Regions from separate parts of the Streptomyces sp. NPDC104367 genome, predicted to be linked through region 4. Evidence: riboswitches for the same ligand, from Rfam matches in the RefSeq annotation. Region 4 holds a riboswitch; each other region holds the start of a gene.
What was found. A riboswitch is a leader RNA that binds a small molecule or an ion and turns the genes downstream of it on or off. The one in region 4 is predicted to bind S-adenosylmethionine.

Region 1 (5,870 bases), on a different contig from region 4:
CCTCGTCGGAGAGGTTGTAGGCCTTGAGCCACTTCGCGTACTGCCCGTGCTCGATCAGGTAGTTGATGGCGTCCGCGAGCGGCTTGGCGAGGCCGCTGTCCTTCTTGGCGGTGGCCGCGATCAGGCCCTGGAGGCCGGCGCCGGCGCCGGAGTAGGTGCCCGCGGTGCGGGTGGCGTTGGGCTTCCCCGCGGTCTGCCGGTTGTGGTACGCGAAGCCGGGGTTGGGCCCGAAGGAGGCGTCGATCTTGCCGCTGTCCAGCGCCAGGAAGGTGCTGGTGCTGTCCTGGAAGTACTTGACGGTGAGCTTCTTGCCCTCCTTGGCGAGCTTCGACTGCCACTCCAGGAGGATCTTCTCCTGGTTGGTGCCGGACCCGACGGCGACCGTCTTGCCGGCGAGGTTCTCGTAGTCGCCGTCGAAGTTCCAGGTGCTCTTCTTCGGCACGAGGAAGGCCAGGTTGTCCTCGCGGTAGGAGGCGAACTCGTACTTCTTCTTGCGCTCCTCGGTGATGGTGACGTTGGAGAAGGCGGCGTCGACCTTGCCGCTGTCGATGCCGACGAACATGTTCTCCCAGGTGAAGTTCTTGACCTCGGGTTCGAGCCCGAGGACCGCGGCGACCAGACGGGCGAGGTCGGGCTCGGTGCCGGTGAGGGTCTTCTGGTCGCTGCCCACGTAGGCCAGCGGCGGGAGCCCGGCGGGCAGGGCGCCCTCGCCGATGACGAGCTTGCCGCTCTTCCTCACGGAAGCCGGCAGCTCGGCGCTGATGGACTTGACCTCGGAGACCTTGATGGCCGTCCGGGTGGCGGCACCGTTGGAGACCTGTCCGACGACGACCTCGCCGGTCTTGGCGTCGGCGGTGGTGGCCGCGTCGCTGTCGCCCCCGCAGGCGGCGAGCCCGGTGGCGAGGGAGGCGACGGCGGTGGCCGCGGTGATGCCTCTGATCAGGCTGCGTCGGGTGATGTGGGTAGACATGGCCGTTCCTTGTCGCTGCGGGTGATGAGGGCGGTGGCGTGGGGGAGGTCTGGGGTACGGCGGGTCAGAGGACCTTGCTGAGGAAGTCCCTGGTCCGCTCGTGCTGCGGCTTGTCGAGGACCTCGGAGGGCGGACCCTGTTCGACGATCTTCCCGCCGTCGATGAAGACGACCCGGTCGGCGATCTCGCGGGCGAAGCCGATCTCGTGGGTGACGATGACGAGCGTGGTGCCGCTGGTGGCCAGGTCCTTGATGACGGAGAGGACCTCCCCGACGAGTTCGGGGTCCAGCGCGGAGGTCGGCTCGTCGAAGAGGATGACGCCGGGGCGCAGGGCGAGGGCGCGGGCGATGGCGACGCGCTGCTGCTGCCCGCCGGACAGCTGCCGCGGGTAGGCTCCGACGCGTTCACCGAGGCCGACGCGTTCGAGGAGGTCCTTGGCCAGCTGCTGGGCCTCGGGCTTGGTGAGCTTTCCGGTGGCGACCGGGGCGGCGGCCACGTTGTCGAGGACCGTCAGGTGCGGGAAGAGGTTGAAGTTCTGGAAGACGAAGCCGATCCGGCCGCGCTGGGCCAGGATGGCGCGCTCGCTCAGCTCCTTCAGCCGCTCGCCCTGCCGCTTCACGCCGATCGGTTCGTCGTTGACGCTGACGTAGCCGATCTCCGGCTTCTCCAGGTGGTTGATGACCCTGAGAAGGGTGGACTTGCCGGAACCGGAGGGGCCGAGGATGACGGTGACCTCGCCGGGACGGACCGTCAGGTCGACGCCGTCGAGGACGCGGTGGGCGCCGTACCACTTGTGGACGTCGTGGATCTCCAGGCCGGCGGGGGCCGTGTCCAGGGTGTCGGTGGTGCTCATACGGCGGCCTCCCGGCGGATGCGTGCGCGCAGGTCGGCGAGGCCGCCCCGCAGTTTCTGCAAGGGGGTCGGCGGCAGGGCGCGGGTGGCGCCCCGGGCGTAGTACCGCTCGACGTAGAACTGGATCACGGAGACGACGCTGGTGAGGATCAGGTACCAGACCGTCACCACCAGGAGCAGCGGCACGATGTCGCCGGGGTAGGTCGAGCCCATGCTCTGCGCGGAACCGAAGAGGTCGAGCAGCGAGACGTAGAAGACCAGCGAGGTGCTCTTGATCAGGCCGATGAGCTGGTTGACGTAGTTCGGGGTGATGGAGCGCAGCGCCTGCGGGAAGACGATCCTGCGGAACTGGTAGCCCTTGGGCAGGCCGAGGGCGGCCGCCGCCTCGTGCTGGCCCTGGTCCACGGAGAGGATGCCGCCGCGGACCACCTCGGCGGCGTAGGCCGCCTCGTTGAGGCTGAGGCCGACGACCGCGATGGCCATGTCGGTGGCGAGCTTGGACTCGTCGAAGGAGAAGAAGGCCGGTCCGAAGGGGACGCCGATGCTCAACGTCCTGTACAGGGCACTGAAGTTGTAGAGGAAGAGCAGTACCACGATGAGCGGGACGGAGCGCAGCGCCCAGACGTAGGTCCAGCTGACCGCGCGCAGCACCGGGCTCCTGGACAGCCGGGCCAGGGCCAGCAGGATGCCGCCGAGCAGTCCCAGGACCGCGCTGTAGGCGGTGACTTCGAGGGTGATGACCAGTCCGTCGAGGATGGCCGGGCGCAGGAACCAGTACGCCCAGCGGTCCCACTGGTAGAACGGGTTGGTCACCAGTCCGTGCGCGAACTGGGCGACCAGGACCAGGACGACGGCGGTGGCGATCCACCGCCCCGGCCTGCGCAGCGGCTGAACTCGCTGTGCGGTCAGCAACTTTGACGGTTCATCAGCCGTGCTCGGCGCCTCGGGGGCGGCGATGGTGGCGCCTGGGGGTTCACTCATGACGGACTCCGGCGATGTCGGAAACCCGCCTCCCACGGGCGGACGGCCGCGGCCGGGCCGTGTTCGGGCACGGCGCGGCACGGGGCGCGGGGACGCGCGGGACGCGGGGACTGGGCGGACGAGGTCACACCGGGCGGGCGGTGTGCGGCGGGGAGAGGTGCTGCTGGGTGCGGGCCGGGAGGCCGGAAGGACCGGTCAGACCCGACAGCGGGCACAGCCCGGTGCGGTACACGCGCTACACAGTGCGCTGTTGACGCGGAGCAGGTCGACGGCGCGGTCGACGACGAGCGGGCTCGCATACGGCTGTACGCAGCCCTGGGAGCGGCGCTGGGCCGTCCTGGGAGCTGCGTACATGTCCGTCACCCGTCACTGTTGTTCAGGCCCGTGGGCCTCGCGCTTACCGAAACGTCATCCGGTCGGGTCGTCACCTGGGGCACCCCACCGCGATCGGAGGGTTGCCGGTCAGCAAGCCAGGGCTTGAACGCTGACGCTCTTGACCGTTCTTGTCCGCAAGTAACTCAGTTGCCCGAAGGAATGTCAACGCCTGTCCAGTTGGCGGAACGGTTCTGACCGCTCTCACCTGCGGGACCGTCGGCGGCGTGTCCCACCCAGTCCAGGATCTGGACGGCGGCGCCGGCTGCCTCCAGCCCCTGGCAACGGGCGTGGTGGCGGCGGGCGATGCCGTCGAGGTCGAGATGGGCGCCGAAGGCCGGGTGCGCGGCCAGCCGCCGGGCGTAGGCCCACAGCACCGGGTGGTCGGCGATGCGGTGCACGGCCGAGGCGTCCAGGTGGTTGCGGTGCACGGTGTCCAGCTGCACCAGGGTGACCCACAACTCCACGTCCGCAGCCGTCAGTCGACCGCCGACCAGGAACTCCACATCGGCCAGCCGGCGCTCCAGGACGGCCAGGGTGGCGAGCAGCGTCTCCAGCGCCTCCGGGTCGCCGCCCTCGCTGCCGGCGCGCTGCGCGGCCCGCTCGATGCCCTCGGCGCAGAGCTGTTCGACGGCCTCGATCTCGGACTCGGTGCCGCACGGGTAGAGCCGGGTGACCCCGTCGCCGAAGTAGCGGTCGAGGTCGCGCAGGATGTCCGGGCCGTGGGTGCTGACGATGCGTCCGGACCAGGCGTCGCTGAACACCGGGGCCAGGGCCGGTCCCGTGTAGTGGTGGGCGCTCGCCTCGTACAGCGGACGCAGGGCCGAGTGGCTGCCGTCGGGGCGGTCCGGGACGGCGGGCAGGAAGGTGACCGGACAACAGTCGTCGAGGGCCAGCAGGCTGTGGCCGACGGCGATGCGCAGGCCGGCGGGGCAGGCGGTGGACAGGTGGAGGCGGTAGCGGCGCGGCACGGCGTAGTGGCCGCTGCGCGCGTCCCGGCCGATGCGGCCCCGGAAGCCGGGGGTGGTCCGGACGGACGGGAGGGCGGCGAGCGGAGTGATGGACATGTGTCTCCCCGGGTGCGGGCGCGCGGACGTACGCGCGGCGGAAGCGTTCGTCGGTGGGCGGCGGGAGGTCAACGTCTGCGGCCGATGGCGCTGCACACGCGCTGCAGGTCGATGTGCAGACGGGAGGTGAGCAGCAGGGCGGGGTACGGCGTACGGCTCTCCCGGCACTGACTGCCGACCGTCCGCAGGCGACCCATCTTTCCCTACCTTTTCACTAGGATTCCCATCCGGAGTGTCGATCGCCCACCGCCCCACGTCAAGAGGGCGTCCATCCCTGGGACACCGGCCCTCCGACTTGCCGCCGCGCGGACGGGGAGGTCCGCTGGAAGGACGGGGTCAGCGACGGGAGCCGGACGGGATGAGCGAGCCTGCGGGGGCCGGGGCGGTGCCGGGGGCCGTGCCCGAGACGTTCGTGTTCACCTGCCGGGACTGCGGCGAGGCGTGGCGGGCCACCTTCCAGGCGGTCTTCTTCACCGACCCGGTCGCCGACCCGGAGCTCCAGAGCACCCTGGAGTACGTCGACGAGGCCGGCCGCGCGGTGCGCTCGCCGCTCACGGACGCGGTCTGCCCGCGCTGCGGCGGCCGGCACGTGCGGATCACGGCACCGGAGCGGTGAGCCCAGCGCCGACGCTGGGCGCCGACAGCGGGACCCGACGCCGGGACGGTCACCCGAACGGCCCGCGCGGGCTGGTCGGCGCAGGTGGCGGATGGTGGCGTGGAGGGACGTACCGCGTTCCCGAGGAGGAAGTCGCGATGACCCGTCCGTCCCGACCCGTGCGTGTTCTCACCCCGGCCCTGACGGCGGGGATCCTGCTCGCCACGGCGGCCTGCGCGGACGACAGCGGCTCGCCCGAGGCCGCGGCCGTCACCCCCGCCGCCGAGCGCTCCCCGGCCCCGTCCCGCACCCCCGCCCTCACCGGCGCCGGCGCCCAGGCCGCGCTGATCACGCCCGCCGACATCGAGGACGACTGGCAGCTGGCCAACGACGCCGCCACCTGGCGCAACCAGATGCTGGTGGGCAAGGTCGACAAGGCCGAGTTCCTCAGCGGCGAGGCCGCCGCCGCCGACTGCCAGCGGCTCCTCGACGGCCTCTACTCCGACAGCCTGCTGGGCCGCGCCACCGGCGCCTCCGGGCTGCGCGGCTTCACCTCGCAGGACGCCCGGCTGCTGTACCAGGTCGGGGACTACGGCCAGCCCACGATGGAGGCCACGCTGAACTGGCTGAAGAGCCTCCCGGAGAAGTGCAACCAGTTCACGGTCACCGCCTCCGGCGGCAGCAAGCGCACGGTGCAGGTCGTCGAGTACAAGGAGCCGCCGAAGGTGGCCGACGACCTGGCGGCGCTCACCGTCACCGTCCAGGGCACCTCGAACGGGCAGCCCGCCACGACCACCCTGGACGTGGCGGCACTGCGCGTCGGCGCCTCCGGTGCGGCCGTCACCAACGGCGGCCTGTCCGGCGTCGACCACCCCAGCACCGAACTGGCCGTGCAGAACGGGGCCCAGCGCCTCAAGGACGTCCTGGCCGGCAAGACCCCGGCGCCGATGCCGAGCCAGTTCGACTAGGCCGGCACCGGTGCGGGCACGGGCGGCCGGGTCAGTGCAGGGGCTCGGGGTCCTCGGTGTTGCGC
Region 2 (5,870 bases), on a different contig from region 4:
GCACCCCCTTCAGCGGGTCCTGCGAGGTGAACAGCTCCGGCCGGAAGGAGGCCAGTACCACCAGCACGACCACGACGGCCGACAGCACCAGACCGGGGCGGCGCACCAGGAACCCCACCAGCCGGCGGCGCCCGCGGGGGCCGCCGGACGCGCCGGGGGATCCCGCCGCCACCGGCCGGGCGAGGCCCAAGGCGGCCCCGGCCGCGTCCTCGACACCGTTCGCGCCGTTCGTGCTGTTCATGCTGTTCGCGCCGTTCACACCGTTCCCGTCGGCTAGGCCGTGCGTGCCGTCGGTGCCGTCGGTGCCGTCGGTTCCGTCGACGAGACTCTGACTCATGCGAAGCTCGCCCTTCGGTCCGTGGCCACCACGATCCGCGGGTCCAGCAGCGGGTAGACGAGGTCGACGAGCAGATTCGTCGCCACGAAGATCAGCGCCCCGAACACCACCACCCCCTGGACCAGCGGGATGTCCTGGACCGTGACCGCCGCCGCGGTCACCCGGCCCAGGCCGTCACGGGAGAACACCGTCTCGACCACCACCGAACCGGCGATCAGCTGCCCCACCAGCAGGCCGACGACCGTCAGCGCGGGCAGCGACGCGTTGCGCAGCGCGTGCCGCAGATGCACCCGCCACCGCCCCGCGCCCTTGGCACGCGCGGTCTCCACATACGCCTGGTCCAGCGCGGTGAGCAGGCTCTTGGCCAGCACCTGCGCGATCTGCGCGCCGGTCGGCACCGCCAGTGTCAGGGCCGGCAGCACCAGGCCGCGCAGCCCGTCGTTGCCGAACGCCGGGAACCAGCGCAGCCGGAACGAGAACGCCTCGACGAGCAGCAGCCCCACCCAGAACGTCGGCACCGACACCCCCAGCGGCGGCAGCGACAGCAGCAACTGCCGCAGCCACCGCCACGAGGTGTACGTCGCCGCCACCGCGAGGCCGCCGCCGAGGACCACCGCCAGCAGCAGCGCGGCCCCGGTCAGCTGGAGGGTCTGCGGCAGTGCGTCGGCGAGCGTGGAGGTCACCGGGCGGCCCGTGGAGACCGCGTCGCCGAAGTCCCCGCGCAGCGCCCGGCCCAGGTAGTCGGCGTACTGCGCCGGTACGGACTTGTCGAAGCCGTACTCGTGGCGCAGTCTGGCGAGCTGGGCCGGATCGACCTGCCCCGAGTCCATCCCGGCCCCCGCCATCGCGGAGACCGGGTCACCGGGCAGGAGGTCGAGCACCAGGAACGACACCGTGTACGCAGCCCACAGCACCCCGACCGCCTGCGCCAGCCGTTTGATCACATAGCGGCGCACGCGCTAGCCGATCCAGGTGTCGTGCAGCTGGATGCGGCTGCCCGAGTCGAAGTCGAGGTCGTGCACCTTGCCGGACACGCCCAGCTGGGTCTGAAGCTCCACCACGGGCACGTAGTACGCGTTGCTCACCAGGAGCCGCTGCGCCTCGGCCACCAGCCGGGCACGCTTGCCGGTGTCGGCGGTCGCGGCCTGCTCGGTCAGCGCCGTGTCCAGCGAACTGGCGGGCAGGTGGTAGAAGTTGCTCAGCCGGCTGGAGAACGAGCTGCGCAGGATGTCCGGGTCGGCGCGGGTCACGTTGCCCCACACCACGTCGAAGTCACCGGACTGGAGCGTCGTGGCGAACTGGGTGACCGGGAGCTGCTTGAGCACCACGCCGACACCGACGGCCTTCAGCTGCTGCTGGACCAGCTCCAGCGCGGGCTGGTTGGTGGCCGAGTTGGGGAACCAGGTGATGGTCAGGCTCAGCTTCTTACCGTTCTTCGCACGGATGCCGTCGCCACCTGTCTTCCAACCGGCCTCGTCCAGAAGCGACTTGGCCTTGGCCGTGTCGGTGGACAGATCGGTGGAGAGGTCCGTGTAGTCCGGCGTGGTGTGCGCCAGGACGCTGGTCGCGGGCCGGGTGCCGGTCGGGAAGACGGTGTCGGCGATCTGCTTGCGGTCGACCGCGACCCGGATCGCCTGCCGCACCTTCGTGTCCTTCAGCAGGGTGGAGGCGTTGTTGAGGCCGAGCCCGAACACCACACCGGGGTTGGCCCGGCTCCGGAGGGCCACCTGGCCGCCCTTGAGCGCCGCCTCGTTGGCCCTGCCGACGCTGCTGATCGCGTCCACCTGCCCGGACTGCAGGCTGCCGGCCCGCACTCCCGCCTCCGGCACGACCTTGAACACCAGCTTGTCCAGATAGGCCTCGCCCTTCTTGGACCAGCGCGAGGAGCCCCAGTCGTACCCGGTCCGCCTGGTCAGGGTGATCGACTGGTTCTGCACATAGCCCTTCAGCACGAACGGCCCGGACCCGACCACGCCGTCGCTGCACTTCTGCTGCGGGGACCGCTTCACGCTCGCCGACGACTCGATGCCCAGCGAGTGCGTCGAAGTGGCTTGCAGGAACTGGGCGTTGGGCTCCTTGAAAGTGACCTTGACGGTGAGCGGGTCGACCACGGTGGTGCTCTTCACCCCGCTGAGATAGCCCTGGGCGAGGGTCCCGAGGGCGCCGAGGTCCGGCACCGCGTCGAAGTTGTCCTTGACCACCTGCGCCGTCAGCTTCGAGCCGTCGCTGAAGGTGACGCCCGACCGCAGCCGGAAGGTGAACGCCGTCGCGTCGGCGCTGACCGTCCAGCTCTTGGCGAGCCACGGCACGATCTTGCCGGTCTTCGGGTCCTGGTCGGTCAGCGAGTCCACGGTCTGCCGTACCGAGTAGATCGTGTCGTTGCTGCCGACCTGCTGCGGATCCACGCAGCCGGAGTCGGAGCTCACCGCGAAGGTCAGGGTGCCGCCGGACTTCGCCCGGCCGTCCGTGCCGCCGGAGCCGTCGCCGCCGGACCCGCACGCGGTCAGCAGGACACTGGTGGTCAGGAGCGCGGCCAGGGGCGCCCAACGGGGGGTTCTGAGAACCGGGAGTGCTGTCACGGAGGGGTTTCTCCTACTCGTGGCACCCGGCAGCGGATGCCGGGCTTCGGGGCGCGGGGCACGGCCGTGCGGTGCAGGGGCGTGCGGCCCCGGCCGGGATGACACCGGCCGGGGAGGGCGCTGTGCAGACGGGGTCAGGCGGACGTCACCGGGGACCGGTGACGAGGGGGACGGCGGCGCGAAAGGTGCCGCGGCCGGTGACGGAGGTCAGGCGGCGGCGGGCGGGCCGGTCAGACCTGACAGAGGCAGCTGGTCGAGCGCTTGAGATCGATGTGGCGCCGGCGCGACAGCCGGGAGTACGCCGTGGCGTCGGCGGGGGAGGAGGCCGGGTCGTCGCTGTGCCGCATGCCGGTCCTCCCTGTCTCCGGCCCCGGTCACGGGGCCACGCGCTTGCGGGAGTCGTCGGTGATCCCGCCGGGCTTTCACCTGGAGCACCCCACCGCGTGGGAGGGTTGCCGGTCAGCGAGCCAGGGCTTGACGCTGACGCTCAATGCCGTCGGCGATCGTACGGATCGGATTTGTCGTACGTCAATGCCGTGACCGCAGGCCCCTGTCCGGGAAGCCGGAGCCGTCTCACGTGCCGGGACACATGGTGGACGCGCCTGGTGCCGTGTGCTTTGATCCGGCCATGGAGACCCCAGGTCAGGCACGCGGCGTGCCGCTCGACCCGTTCTGGGCGGGTCGCCGCGCCGATCAGTTCGACGAGACCTGTCGCTGACCACTCGCTCCCCTCGGCGCTCTCCCGGCCCGGATCCCGCCGTGCCCGCGCACCGGCCCGCCCCCTTCACGGCCCGCCACCGGCGTCGGCCCCGCCCTCCGCGCAGGCCTGCTCTCCGTGTCGGCGCGCCCTGCCGCGCGCCCCGTGAGCCGTCCCTCCCGCACCCCGTCGAAATGAGAGGCATGGCCGTCAACAGCACTGCTCCGAGCGGGGTGTTCGCCTCGCTGCGGGTCCGTGACTACCGCGTCTACTGGAGCACAGGCCTGGTGTCCAACATCGGCAGCGCCATGCAGGGTGTCGCCCTGGACTGGTTCGTCCTGACACTCACGCACAGCGGGACCGCGCTCGGCTGGGTCGCCGGGCTCCAGTTCGCCCCCGTGCTGCTGTTCGGCCTGTGGGGCGGTGTCGTCGCCGACCGCCACGACCGCCGGACCCTGCTGCTGTGGACCCAGGCGCTGTACGCGGCGCAGGCACTGCTCCTGACGGTCATCGTGTTCTCCGGCCATGCCGCGCTCTGGCTGCTGTACGTGCTGTCCTTCGCGCTGGGCTGCGTGTTCACGGTGGAGAACCCGGCACGGCTGTCCTTCGTCACCGAGCTGGTCGGCCGGCCCCTGATCCCGAAGGCCGCGGGCCTCAACATCCTGTCCCTCAACGCCGCCCGCCTGATCGGTCCGGCGGTCGCCGGTGTGCTGATCGGGGCGATCGGAACCGGCTGGGTCTTCGCCCTCAACGCGGTCTCCTTCACCGTCGTCCTCGCGGGTCTGCTGTCGATCCGGCCAGGGACGCGGGAGCCGCGCCCTGCCACCCGGCCGCCGTGGACGGGCGCGGGCGCGGAGGGGCTGCGCTATGTGGCGGCCCGGCCCGAACTCGTCGGCGTGCTCACCGTCTTCGGCCTGGCCGCCACCTTCGCGGTCAACTTCCCCACCACCCTGACCCTGTTCGCCGGGCGCGTCTTCGACGTCGGGTCCCGGGGACTCGGGCTGATGAACACGGCACTGGCCGTCGGCACCGTCGCCGGTACGGTCGCCGCGACGCGCGGTGTCTCGCCCCGGGTACGCACGGTCGTCGCCGGGGCGCTGCTCTTCGGCGGCTTCCAGGCCCTTGCGGCGGTCATGCCCACCTACCCCGCCTTCCTCGCGCTGCTGCTGCCCGTCGGCTTCACGCTGATGACGTTGAACACGGCGGTGAGCGCCTTCGTCCAGTCGGAGGTGAGCGACGCCATGCGGGGCCGGGTGATGGCCGTCTACACGGTGATCTCCATGGGCGGCAGCCCGGTCGGCGCACCCGTCATCGGCTGGGTCTCCCAGCACGCGGGGGTGCGCTGGGGCCTGGCCGCGGGCGCCGCGGTCGCGGTGCTGGCCGCGCTCGGCGTCGCGGCATGGCTGGCGCGCACGACACGCTCCGCGCCGTCCCCGGCCCCGTCCGCACCGTGCCGTTCCGGGCTCCCCGCGCCCGGTACGGCGACGGTCCGGGCGCCGTCCCTCGACCGCATGCCGTCGGGCGAACCGTCCACCGGGGGACCCTCCACAGCCTCCCAGGACTGACCGGCACACCCTGACAGCCGGGCCCACCGGACCGCCCGGTCCGCGATCCGGTCCGCGAGCCGGCCCCGAGGCGCGCCCGCGGTGTTGTCGTGCCGCCAGCCGCCAGCCGCCAGCCGCCAGCCGCCAGCCGCCAGCCGCCAGCCGCCAGCCGCCAGCCGCCAGCCGCCAGCCGCCAGCCGCCGGGCCCGCCGCCCACACGTGACGCACGGGCCCGCGGAACGCCCGCCCCACTGCCCGCGACCGCGAACATTGCGGCTCCGTGAAATGACGGCCCGCGGGTGGCCGAGTCGCTCCCTCCGCTGCATACAGTTGCATGCAGTCGGCCTCCGCCGACCCAATCCAAGAGCCACGGAGACAGCGCGCCATGGAAGAACTCACCTGGGAGAGCCCCGCGATCGCCGACGGCATCGCCGCCGTCCGGTCCGCCTCGCCGTTCGTCTACGGACTGACCAACTACGTCGCCGCCAACCTGAGCGCGAACGTGCTCCTGGCCGTCGGCGCCGGACCGGCGATCGGCGCCGCGGCCGACTTCCCCACCGTCTTCCCGGCCGGCGCCGGCGGGGTGTGGATCAACACCGCCGCGCTGATCAGCAACCCCGCCGAGCCCCTCGTCGACGCGGCACGCACCGCGCACACGGCCGGCACCCCCTGGGTACTGGACCCGGTCGCGGCCGGCGCGGGCGCCACCCGCT
Region 3 (5,870 bases), on a different contig from region 4:
AGCCGGGTCGGCAGCCGTCGTAGGAGAACCACGGCCATGGTCAGTACCTCACTCGGGGGTCGATCAGCGCGGCCACGACGTCGACGACGAAGTTCGTCACCGCCACCACGACGGCGAACAGCGCCACGATGCCCTGCACCGCCGGGAAGTCACGGGCCGTCAGATAGTGGGCGAGTTCGTAGCCGAGGCCCTTCCACTCGAAGGTGGTCTCGGTCAGGACGGCCCCGCCGAGCAGCCCGGCGACCTGCAGACCCAGCACGGTGACGACGGGGATCAGCGCGGGCCGGGTCGCGTGGTGCGTGACCAGGCGCAGCGGTGCCACGCCCCGGGAGCGGGCGGCCTCGACGTAGTCGGCGGACAGGGTGCCGATCAGGTTGGTGCGGACCAGCCGGAGCAGGACGCCGGCCACCAGCAGGCCCAGGGACAGCGCGGGGAGCACCGCGTGCCGCAGGACGTCCGCCACAGCGGTACCGTCGCCGCTGCGCAACGCGTCGATCAGGTACACGCCGGTCGTGCTGGTCCGGTCCTGGAGGAACAGCTGCACGCCGGTGCTGGCCCGGCCCGACGAGGGCAGCCAGCCCAGCCGGATCGCGAAGACCAGCTTCAGCAGCAGACCGACGAAGAAGACCGGGGTGGCGTAGGTCAGGATCGCGAACAGGCGCAGCGCCGCGTCCGGCGCCCGGTCGCGGTGGGCGGCCGCCACCATGCCCAGCGGGACGCCGACGGCGAGGGCCACCAGCAGGGCGTAGCAGGCGAGTTCGACGGTCGCGGCGCCGTAGGTGCCGAGCACCCGGGTCACCGGCTGGTTGTCGGTGACCGTGCGCCCGAAGTCACCGGTCGCCAGCGAGCGCAGGTAGTCCAGGTACTGCGTCGCCAACGGCCGGTCGTAGCCCGCCTGGTGGAGCTTGGCCTGGAGCTGGTCGGGGGTGAGGCGGTCGCCGAAGGCGGCGGTGATCGGGTCGCCGGTCAGCCGCATCAGGAAGAAGACCAGGCTGACCAGGATCAGCACCGTGGGGATGATCAGGAGGAAGCGCACCACCAGGTAGCGGGCGAGCCCGTACCCGGCGGCGCCGTCGGCCGCGGTAGCGACGGCGCCGGGGGCCGCCGGTGTCGAGGCGCTCACTTCTTCGCGAGCCCCGCCCAGCGGAACTGGTACGTCGCGTCCAGCTCGTCCGGCACGCCGCTGATGTCGGCGCGGGTGACGATGGCGGTGGAGCCCTGCAGCAGCGGCAGCAGCGGCACCTGCGTGGCGGCCCTGTCCTGCGCCCGCTTCAGCAGCTCGGCCCGCTTCGCGGCGTCCGTCTCGGTCTCCTCCTTCTTGATCAGCGCGCGTACGGCCGGGTCGTCGTAGCCGTTGGCGACCCAGCTGTTGGCCGAGTAGAAGGGGGAGAGGTAGTTGTCCGCGTCGAGGTAGTCGGCGTACCAGCCCAGCTGGTACAGCGGGTAGAGGTGCTTGATCCGGTCCTTGCCGTACTGGGTCCACTCGGTGGACTGCAGGTTCACCTTGAACAGCCCGGTGGCCTCCAGCTGGGTCTTGAGCAGCGCGTACTCGTCGGCCGAGGACGAGCCGTAGTGGTCGCTGTTGTACTGGAGGTTGAGGGTGACCGGGGTGCTCACCTTCGCCGCCTTCAGCCGGGCCGCGGCGGCGGCCGTGTCGGGCCCGCCCTTCTTGTCGCCGTAGAGCGACTTGAAGGAGGGGCCGGCGCCGGTCAGGCCGTCCGGGACGGAGCTGTACAGCGGCTGGTAGGTGTTCTTGTACACCTGCTGGGCGAGCTGGGACCGGTCGACGGAGTCCGCGACGGCCTGCCGGACGGCGAGGGCCTTCTTCTTGTCGGCGTTCTTCGTCCTGGTCCCGTAGGGCTGGGTGTCGAAGTCGAAGACGATGTAGCGGATTCCGTTGCCGGACCCGGTGTGGACCTTGATGTCCTTCTGCTCGGCGAGGTCGTCCAGGTCGGCGGTGGTGAGCGTGCGGTAGACCGCGTCGATCGTGCCCTGCTCGACGTCGAGCTTCAGATTGCTGGCGTCGGTGTAGTACTTCAGCTGCACGTTCTTGGTCCTCGGGGTGCCCAGCCGCCCCTCGTACCGCGCGTTCGCGGCGAAGGACACCAGCGAGTTCTTGTCGTAACTCCGGATGCCGTAGGGGCCGTTCCACGGCTTGGCCGTGACGATCGCCCGGTCGTCGAGGATCTTGTCGGCGGGGAACACCTGCTCGTCCACGACGTAGCCGGCCGCCGTGGACAGCACCTGCGGGAACAGCGTGTCGTTGGCCGACTCGAGGGTGAAGACGACCGTGGTCGGGTCCGGGGCGGCGACCGAGGCCAGGTTGTACAGCAGGGACGACGGGCCGTTCTCGTCGGCGATCTCCAGGTTCCGGTCGAAGCTGAACTTGACGTCAGAGGAGGTCAGTTCGTGGCCGTTGGCGAACTTCAGCCCCTTGGCCAGGGTGACCGTGTACTCCTTGGGCCCGGTCAGCTCGATACCGGTCGCCAGGTCGGGGGAGACGTCCGCGGAGCCGTTCTTCTGCGCGAGCAGGGTCGCGTAGACCTCGCTCTCGACGGTGCCGGAGCCCGCGTCCCACGCCCCGGCCGGGTCGAGGCCGGCGACCTGGTCGGTCGTACCCACGGTGATCGACGTGCCGGACGCCGCGGCGGCGCCGTCCTTGCTGCTGGTGCAGCCGGTGAGCGCCACCAGGAACGCCGTGCCGAGGGCGGTCGCGCCGAGGCCGGACCGCAGGGGTCTGCCGGGGGTGGGGCCGTTGTGCAGTGCCATCAGGTGTCTCCGCTTCCGCGTCAGGGGCGCGTGAGGCAGCCGTGGCACGGGGGAAGCGCCATGGCGTGCGGGATCGCGTGTGAAAGAGGGGGAGGGGAACTCAGCCGGACGGGCGGTGGTGGCGCCGGTCCGCGCAGGGCGGGATCAGCCCGTACAGAGACAGCTGGACACCAGCAGCAGGTCGACATGGCGCCGGGAACACGGCATGAAGGCCGTCGCCATGCCGTCCTCCCGGGTTCTGGCCCGTCCCGGGCCGCTACGAACGCACTTGCAGAAAGAGAAGATCCGCCGAGCCGTCACCTGGGGCACCCCACTGCGTCGAGGGTTGCCGTCCGGCCAGCCAGGGCTTGATCACCGGAACTCGTAGCTCACGCTCACCGTAGATCGCCCGATCTTCCGACGTCAAGACACGCCCGGAACCCGGTGACAGGGGTGAACCACGAGGCGGCCGACCTCTTCTGGGGCACACGGCGCGCCGACGGGACGGCCCCGGCCCGCCCACCGGGGCGGACGGTGGACGCATCGATCCCGGGTGTGCTTTCATCCGCCCATGGAGACCACCGGCCCGGCGCACACCGTGCTGCTCGACCCGTTCTGGGCGGGCCGCCGCGCCGACCAGTTCGACCAGGTCTGTTGCTGACCGCCGTCCGACGGCTCGCGACCTCGTCTCCCTCTTCCTGACCGTTCTCCCCGACTGCCCTCGAACAGCCCGCCGTTCAGCGCGGGTCGCGGAAGGCAGCCGTTCGCCGCCGCCGCGAAGGAACCCCATGGCCCCACCCGCAGCCCTGCCCGTCATCGACATCTCCCGCTTCCGCGCCCCGGACGCCGACCGTGCCGCCTTCCTCGCCGAACTCCGGTCCGCAGCCCACGAGGTGGGCTTCTTCTACGTCACCGGACACGGGATTCCCGCCGCCCTGCGGGACGAGGCGCTGACCGTGGCACGCGCCTTCTTCGCGCTGCCCGAGGAGCGGCGGCTGGAGATCCAGAACCTCAACTCGCCCCAGTTCCGCGGCTACACCCGCACCGGAACCGAGTACACGGCGGGCGGCGCCGACTGGCGGGAGCAGATCGACATGGGCCCGGAGCGCGCGGCGGTGCCGACCGGCCCGGACGACCCCGACTACCTGCGGCTGATCGGCCCCAACCAGTGGCCGTCCGCGCTGCCGGAGCTGAGGGACACCGTGCTGCGCTGGCAGGCGGAGGCGCTGCGGGTCAGCCGCGAGGTGCTGCGCGCCCTCGCGGCCGCGCTGGGCCAGGACGAGGGCTACTTCGACCAGTGGTTCGACGACGAGGCCGCCGTCCATGTGAAGATCGTGCACTACCCGCCGCGCACCGCGGAGGACGCCGACCAGGGGGTGGGCGCGCACAAGGACTACGGCTACCTCGCCCTGCTCCAGCAGGACGACGTCGGCGGACTCCAGGTGCAGCGCGAGGACGGCGGCTGGATCGACGCGGTACCGGTGCCCGACGCGTTCGTGTTCAACATCGGGGAGATGCTGGAGATCGCCACCCAGGGCTATCTCAAGGCCACCCGCCACCGGGTCGTCAGCCCCGCATCCGGCGTCCACCGCTACTCGATCCCCTTCTTCCTCGGCCCGCGCCTCGACGCGGTCGTCAAGCCGCTGCACCTCCCGCCCGAGCTGGCCGCGCTGAGCCGGGGCGTCACCGACGACCCCGACAACCCGCTGCTCGCCGCCTTCGGCGAGAACGCGGTCGTCGGCTGGCTCCGCTCGCATCCGGGAGTCGCCGAACGCTGGTGGTCCGACGTCCTGGCCAGGCGGGAGGAGGTCCGATGAGCACCCTCGACCGGGGCTTCGAGACACTCCAGGTGCACGCCGGAGCGGTCCCCGACCCGGCCACCGGCGCGCGGGCCGTGCCCGTCCACTCCACCGCCGGCTACGTCTTCCGCGACACCGCGCACGCCGCCGAGGCCTTCGAACTCGCCGACCTCACCACCCACGCCTACACCCGGCTGTCGAACCCGACCACCGCGGTGGCCGAGGAACGCATCGCGGCCCTGGAGGGCGGTTCGGCGGCGGTCGCCGTGGCCAGCGGCCAGGCCGCGACCAGCCTCGCCCTGCTCAACCTGGCCCGCGCGGGCGACCACATCGTCGCCTCCCCGTCCCTGTACGGCGGCACCCGCACCCTGCTGGAGCACACGTTCGCCGACTTCGGCATCGACGTCACCTTCGTCGACGACCCGGACGACCTGGGCGCCTGGTACACCTCCGTCCGGCCCCGTACGAAGGCCTTCTTCGGCGAGACCCTCGGCAACCCGCGCGGCAACGTCCTCGACACCGAGGCGGTCTCCCGCGTCGCCCACGAGGCCGGCGTCCCGCTCGTCGTCGACAACACCGTGCTCACCCCCTACCTGCTGCGGCCCCTCGACCACGGCGCCGACATCGTCGTGCACTCCACCACCAAGTTCCTGTCCGGGCACGGCACCGCCATCGGCGGCGTCGTCGTGGACGGCGGGCGTTTCGACTTCGGCGCCGACCCCGGCCGCTGGCCCGGACTGACCGGACCGGACCCGACGTACAACGGGCTGTCCTTCTGGGACTCCTTCGCCGACAGCGGCCTCGCCTACGCGCTGCGGCTGCGCACCCGGCTGGTGCGGGACCTGGGCCCGGCCGTCTCCCCGTTCAACAGCTTCCTGCTGCTCCAGGGACTGGAGACGCTCAGCCTGCGCATCGAACGCCAGGTCGCGAACGCCCAGGCCGTCGCCGCCTGGCTGGAGGAGCGGCCGGAGGTCACACGGGTGCACTACGCCACCCTCCCCTCCAGCCCCTGGCAGACCCAGGCCAAGCGCTACCTCCCGCGCGGTGCCGGAGCGGTCCTCGCCTTCGAACTCGCGGGCGGCCTGGAGGCGGGCCGGCGTTTCGTCGAAGGGCTCCGGCTGTTCAGCCACCTCGCGAACATCGGCGACGTCCGCAGCCTCGTCATCCACCCCGCCTCCACCACCCACGCCCAGCTCACCCCGCAGCAGCAGTCCGCGGCCGGCGTCACCCCCGGCCTGGTACGCCTGTCGGTCGGCATCGAGGGCGCCCACGACCTGATCACCGACCTGGAGAGGGGACTCGCGGCGGCCTCCGCGTGACCAC
Region 4 (5,870 bases):
CCCGCACGATGTTCTTCGAGAGCTCCGTGCGGTCGACGCGGACGATGGTCTTCCGCCCTTCCCCGATCTCCGCCCGCAGCGCCGCCATCCGCTCGTCCACGTCCGGCTCGTGCGACCGCTTGCGCAGGAAGTCCGCGTCGGCCCCCAGCCCGTGCACCCCGATCCGGGTCTCCCCGGCCGCCGGGATGCCCGGCCCCAGCACGGCGTGGCAGCAGTCGACGAACGCGTCCGCCCAGCGCCGGGTCAGGAACGCCGCGTGATCCGCGCCGAGGATCCCGCTCAGCAGCTCCGCCGCGATGTCGTCGGGGAGCAGCCGGAAGTAGTCCGGCGGGGCCCAGGGTGTGTGCGAGAAGTGGCCGATGCGCAGGTCCGGGCGGAGCCGGCGGAGCATCCGGGGGGCCAGCGCCAGGTGGTAGTCCTGGATGACGGCGACGGCCCCCGGGGCCGCCTCCTCGGCCAGCGCCTCGGCGAAGGCGCGGTTGTAGGCCTCGTACGCCGCCCACTGCCGCCGGAACTCCGCGTCGAAGACCGGCTCCAGCGGGGTCTGGTACAGCATGTGGTGCACGAACCACAGGACCGAGTTGGCGATGCCGTTGTACGCGTCGGAGAACACGTCCGCTTCGATGTCGAGCATCCGGACCCGCTGCCCGCCGGTGTCCGCCTCCGGCAGCAGACCGCCCCCGGCCCGGCGCACCGCCTCGCGGTCGCCGTCGCCGAGGGCCGCGCACACCCACACCGCGTTCGCGTCGGGGCCGATCGCCGACAGCCCGGAGACCAGCCCGCCGCCGCCCCGCCTGGCGTGCAGCGCGCCGGCCGGGTCGTCGTGGCGCAGCTCGTACGAGACCGGGCCGCGGTTGGACGCGACCAGCACATCGGCACCGTCGGAGGAAGCGATGGGGGAAGCCATACGCGTCAACCTAGCCCGGCCCGGAAACGCTCAAACGTACTGCTACGCCCGATGAGCGGCCGTATACGGACCGCACGTCGAAGTCACGCCACCCGGCGCTCGGCGTACTCCGCGATCTCCACCATGGGCGGGCGCTCCTCCGTGTCGACGGAGTAGGTGCGCGGCTCGAAGCCGTCCTCGCCCCGCTCGAACTGGGTCAGGGACGGGCGGATCAGATGGCCGCGGGCCAGCCGCAGCTGGGCCGTGCGGTAGATCGCCGCGGACATCCGGCCGAGGGCCTGGCCGTCCTGGTGGCGGTGCTTGCGGACGCCGACGTCGACCTGGGCCAGGGCGTCCAGGCCGGCCAGGTGCAGGGCGTCGACCAGCATGCCCAGCTCCACGCCGTAGCCGACCGGGAAGGGCAGCTGCTCCAGCAGCGAGCGGCGGGCCGCGTACTCGCCGCCCAGCGGCTGCACGAATCCGGCCAGCTGCGGCCAGTGCATGTTCAGCAGCGGGCGGGCCATCAGCTCGGTGACCCGGCCGCCCTGCCCGGCCGCACCGGCCAGCGGGCGGTCGTACATAGCCTTGACCAGGTCCACGTCCGGGTCGGTCAGCAGCGGGCCGACGATCCCGGCGACGAAGTCGGAGGAGAACTCCTTCAGGTCGGCGTCGACGAAGCAGACGATGTCCCCGGTGGTGACCAGCAGCGAGCGCCACAGGACCTCGCCCTTGCCGGGGACGGCGGGGATGCGCGGGAGGATCTCGTCGCGGTGGACGACCCGCGCGCCCGCCGCGGCGGCCACCGCCGCCGTGCGGTCGGTGGAACCCGAGTCGACGACCACGATCTCGTCGACGAGCGGTGCCTGCCGCACGAGGTCGTGACGGATGATCGCGACGATGTCGCCGACCGTCTCCTCCTCGTTGAGCGCGGGCAGCACGACGGAGACGGTCTGACCCGTGCGCTGCTTCGCGGCGAGTATCCGGTGCAGCGGACGGTCGTTCACGGCCCAGGAGCGGGTGGCCAGCCAGCGCTCGACTTCTTCCAGCACAGTCAGCGGCTCCTCACTGTCACGATCACACTGCGAGGTGTGATCCATCTCGCGGTACGGACGACTATCTCAACTGTCCTGGCCTTCGGTTACAGTCTTGAACAACGCCGATGACCATCGCATGTCGGAGGGTCACCCGGCGCCCACAACCACATACAGCTCATCCAGAGGGGCAGAGGGAAACGGCCCGATGAAGCCCCGGCAACCCTCCAGTCGGTACTCGTGTTCACAGCGAGGCTCCCGGCTTGGGAAGGTGCCAAATCCGTCTCACGGCGAGATGCGTCGTGAGGAAGATGAGGAGAAAGGGCCTCGCCTCACATGGCTGCGCAGACTGTTGCACCCGATTCCCCGAAGACCGTAGACCTGGGCCCCGCCACGGCGCTTTCCTGCCGGGAGTGCGGTCACCGCGTCCCGCTCGGCCCGCACTTCGCCTGCGAGGAGTGTTTCGGCCCGCTGGAGATCGCGTACGACTTCTCGGACTACGACACCGAGCAGCTCCGCGAGCGGATCGAAGCGGGCCCCTCGAACATCTGGCGCTACGCGCCGCTGCTGCCCGTCCCCGCCGACGTGGCCACCAAGCCGAACATCAACCCGGGCTGGACCAAGCTCGTCAAGGCCGACAACCTGGCCAAGGAGCTGGGGGTGACCGGCGGCCTGTACGTGAAGGACGACTCCGGCAACCCGACGCACTCCTTCAAGGACCGTGTCGTCGCCCAGGCCGTCGAGGCCGCGCGCGCCTTCGGCTACACCACGCTCTCCTGCTCCTCCACCGGCAACCTGGCCGGCGCGGTCGGCGCCGCCGCCGCCCGGGCCGGCTTCCGCTCCTGCGTGTTCATCCCGCACGACCTGGAGCAGGGCAAGGTCGTCATGGCCGCGATCTACGGCGGCGAGCTCGTCGGCATCGAGGGCAACTACGACGACGTGAACCGTTTCTGCTCCGAGCTGATCGGCGACTCGGCCGGCGAGGGCTGGGGCTTCGTCAACGTGAACCTGCGGCCGTACTACGCCGAGGGCTCCAAGACGCTGGCGTACGAGATCTGCGAGCAGCTCGGCTGGCAGCTCCCCGACCAGCTGGTCATCCCGATCGCGTCCGGCTCGCAGCTCACCAAGGTCGACAAGGGCCTCCAGGAGCTGATCAAGCTCGGGCTCGTCGAGGACAAGCCGTACAAGATCTTCGGCGCCCAGGCGGAGGGCTGCTCGCCCGTCTCCACCGCGTACAAGGCGGGCCACGACGTGGTCCGGCCGCAGAAGCCGAACACCATCGCCAAGTCGCTGGCGATCGGCAACCCGGCCGACGGCCCCTACGTTCTCGACATCGCGCGCCGCACCGGCGGTGCGGTGGAGGACGTGAACGACGAGCAGGTCGTGGAGGCGATCGAACTGCTCGCGCGGACCGAGGGAATCTTCGCGGAAACCGCCGGCGGAGTGACGGTTGGAGTCACCAAAAAGCTCATTGAGAATGGGCTCATCGATCCGACGAAGTCGCTTGTCGTACTCAACACGGGCGATGGACTGAAGACGCTGGACGCAGTCGCGGGTACCGGACTCACGGCGACTATTCGACCGAGTCTCGAGTCGTTCCGTGAGGCCGGGCTGGCCTAGCCGGCAGTAATAAGCAGGCAGCCGCTCTAATCCGGAGGTTTATAACGTGAGCGTCACCGTTCGCATCCCCACCATCCTGCGCACCTACACCGGTGGTCAGGCCGAAGTCAGCGCCGAAGGCGGAAACCTCGGCGAGGTCATCGCCGACCTGGAGAAGAACCACACGGGAATCGCCGCCCGCGTTCTCGACGACCAGGGCAAGCTGCGCCGGTTCGTCAACGTTTACGTCAATGACGACGACGTGCGATTCGAGCAGGGTCTGGAGACCGCCACCCCGGCCGGGGCCGGCGTCTCCATCATCCCGGCCGTCGCCGGTGGCTGACCCAGCCCTGACGCGGCCCTGACGCCGCCCTGACCGTCCTGACGTGGGGTCGGCGGGGGTTGACGTGATGGCCGAATGACCGAACATTACCTTTGGTAACGGCCATCACCGAGTGTTCATCCGATTGCCCCCTCCGCGAGAGAAGCGGAGGGGGCAATTCTGTGTGGTTGAGCGCGGTACAGTTGGGGAACGCGCTCCCGATCTCCGGGTCGGAGGCCCCGTATTGATACCGCGGGCCCGGCAAGAAGTAGCCAAAGTGTGCGCGTTAAATGCGGCTTTTGTGGCCTTTACGGGGCCCGACTTGCCCTGAATTCCGCCGAATTCTCGCTACATTCCGGACCCCTTCCGTCCAGAATTCTCGTCCGATTGACCTGTTGCAGACGGCAGTTGGGCAGATACATTCGGCCGCGGTCGACGCGTTCCGGCGCACGCCCCCAACCATTGGGGGGTGAGGTCTGACCCGGATCCGCGAAGTGTGGATCTGTGCAAGGGCCAGTAATAGGGGAGTTAGGCATGGCTCAGGGCACCGTCAAGTGGTTCAACGCGGAGAAGGGGTACGGCTTCATCGCGGTCGACGGTGGTGCGGATGTTTTCGTCCACTACAGCGCGATCCAGATGGACGGGTACCGCACCCTGGAGGAAGGTCAGCGAGTCGATTTCGAGATCTCGCAGGGCCAGAAGGGGCCGCAGGCGGACATGGTCCGGCTGGCGACCAGCTGAAGCACGCGCCGACTGACAGCGACGTTCTTCTGTACAACTTCGAAGGGCTCGTGCCTCCCGGGGCACGAGCCCTTCGGCATGCCCGGGAGGGGGCTGACTCCGCGGGCCCGATCCCCGGGAGGCGCTTGCACTCGCCTACCCCGAGTGCTAATCATTGGCGTTAGCACTCTGAAGGTGAGAGTGACAAAGAAGGACCGGGTCGGTGAGGCCCGCAGGCCGGGTGGGGAAGGAACCACGAGGCATGTGAGCCGTCCGTCGCGGGCGCGGGCGCGGTCCGAAGGAATCACCCCCAGTCCTGGAGGGACCACTTCACATGGCCAAGATCATCGCGTTCGACGAGGAGGCGCGGCGCGGCCTCGAGCGCGGCATGAACCAGCTCGCGGACGCCGTCAAGGTGACGCTCGGCCCCAAGGGCCGCAACGTCGTCCTCGAGAAGAAGTGGGGCGCCCCCACGATCACCAACGATGGTGTGTCCATCGCCAAGGAGATCGAGCTCGAGGACCCGTACGAGAAGATCGGCGCCGAGCTGGTCAAGGAAGTCGCCAAGAAGACGGACGACGTCGCCGGTGACGGTACGACCACCGCGACCGTTCTCGCCCAGGCCCTGGTCCGCGAGGGTCTGCGCAACGTGGCCGCCGGCGCCAACCCGATGGCCCTCAAGCGCGGTATCGAGAAGGCCGTCGAGGCCGTCTCCGGTGCCCTGCTCGAGCAGGCCAAGGATGTCGAGACCAAGGAGCAGATCGCTTCGACGGCCTCCATCTCCGCCGCCGACACCCAGATCGGCGAGCTCATCGCCGAGGCCATGGACAAGGTCGGCAAGGAAGGCGTCATCACCGTCGAGGAGTCCCAGACCTTCGGTCTGGAGCTGGAGCTCACCGAGGGTATGCGCTTCGACAAGGGCTACATCTCGGCGTACTTCGCCACCGACATGGAGCGTATGGAGGCGTCCCTCGACGACCCGTACATCCTGATCGCCAACTCGAAGATCGGCTCCGTCAAGGACCTGCTCCCGCTCCTGGAGAAGGTCATGCAGTCGGGCAAGCCGCTGCTGATCATCGCCGAGGACGTCGAGGGCGAGGCCCTGTCGACCCTGGTCGTCAACAAGATCCGCGGCACCTTCAAGTCCGTCGCCGTCAAGGCCCCGGGCTTCGGCGACCGCCGCAAGGCGATGCTGAACGACATCGCCATCCTCACCGGCGGCGAGGTCATCTCCGAGGAGGTCGGTCTCAAGCTGGAGAACACGACCCTCGACCTGCTGGGCAAGGCCCGCAAGGTGGTCATCACCAAGGAC

Region 1: another riboswitch for S-adenosylmethionine. It lies ahead of ACZ619_RS00890 (amino acid ABC transporter permease); the one in region 4 lies ahead of thrC (threonine synthase).
Region 2: another riboswitch for S-adenosylmethionine. It lies ahead of ACZ619_RS13650 (putative leader peptide); the one in region 4 lies ahead of thrC (threonine synthase).
Region 3: another riboswitch for S-adenosylmethionine. It lies ahead of ACZ619_RS13725 (ABC transporter substrate-binding protein); the one in region 4 lies ahead of thrC (threonine synthase).

Annotation. Positions count from the first base shown of each region.
Region 1 covers NZ_JBVJND010000001.1:201,789-207,658, forward strand. Annotated here, with positions in the region: gene ACZ619_RS00880 (transporter substrate-binding domain-containing protein) at 1-970, opposite strand, end outside; gene ACZ619_RS00885 (amino acid ABC transporter ATP-binding protein) at 1,035-1,823, opposite strand; gene ACZ619_RS00890 (amino acid ABC transporter permease) at 1,820-2,803, opposite strand; SAM riboswitch class IV at 3,192-3,302, opposite strand; gene ACZ619_RS00895 (glutathione S-transferase C-terminal domain-containing protein) at 3,322-4,242, opposite strand; gene ACZ619_RS00900 (putative leader peptide) at 4,311-4,439, opposite strand; gene ACZ619_RS00905 (hypothetical protein) at 4,601-4,858, shown strand; gene ACZ619_RS00910 (hypothetical protein) at 4,996-5,805, shown strand; gene ACZ619_RS00915 (DUF2218 domain-containing protein) at 5,837-5,870, opposite strand, start outside.
Region 2 covers NZ_JBVJND010000007.1:327,047-332,916, forward strand. Annotated here, with positions in the region: gene ACZ619_RS13635 (ABC transporter permease) at 1-241, opposite strand, end outside; gene ACZ619_RS13640 (ABC transporter permease) at 334-1,293, opposite strand; gene ACZ619_RS13645 (ABC transporter substrate-binding protein) at 1,297-2,916, opposite strand; gene ACZ619_RS13650 (putative leader peptide) at 3,147-3,263, opposite strand; SAM riboswitch class IV at 3,298-3,411, opposite strand; gene ACZ619_RS13655 (MFS transporter) at 3,817-5,178, shown strand; gene thiM (hydroxyethylthiazole kinase) at 5,543-5,870, shown strand, end outside.
Region 3 covers NZ_JBVJND010000007.1:345,144-351,013, forward strand. Annotated here, with positions in the region: gene ACZ619_RS13715 (ABC transporter permease) at 1-38, opposite strand, end outside; gene ACZ619_RS13720 (ABC transporter permease) at 41-1,123, opposite strand; gene ACZ619_RS13725 (ABC transporter substrate-binding protein) at 1,120-2,769, opposite strand; SAM riboswitch class IV at 3,029-3,138, opposite strand; gene ACZ619_RS13730 (isopenicillin N synthase family dioxygenase) at 3,537-4,565, shown strand; gene ACZ619_RS13735 (O-acetylhomoserine aminocarboxypropyltransferase/cysteine synthase family protein) at 4,562-5,866, shown strand.
Region 4 covers NZ_JBVJND010000051.1:33,753-39,622, reverse strand. Annotated here, with positions in the region: gene ACZ619_RS42905 (alpha,alpha-trehalose-phosphate synthase (UDP-forming)) at 1-907, opposite strand, end outside; gene ACZ619_RS42900 (glucosyl-3-phosphoglycerate synthase) at 991-1,935, opposite strand; SAM riboswitch class I at 2,093-2,235, shown strand; gene thrC (threonine synthase) at 2,254-3,537, shown strand; gene ACZ619_RS42890 (MoaD/ThiS family protein) at 3,584-3,859, shown strand; gene ACZ619_RS42885 (cold-shock protein) at 4,373-4,579, shown strand; gene groL (chaperonin GroEL) at 4,893-5,870, shown strand, end outside.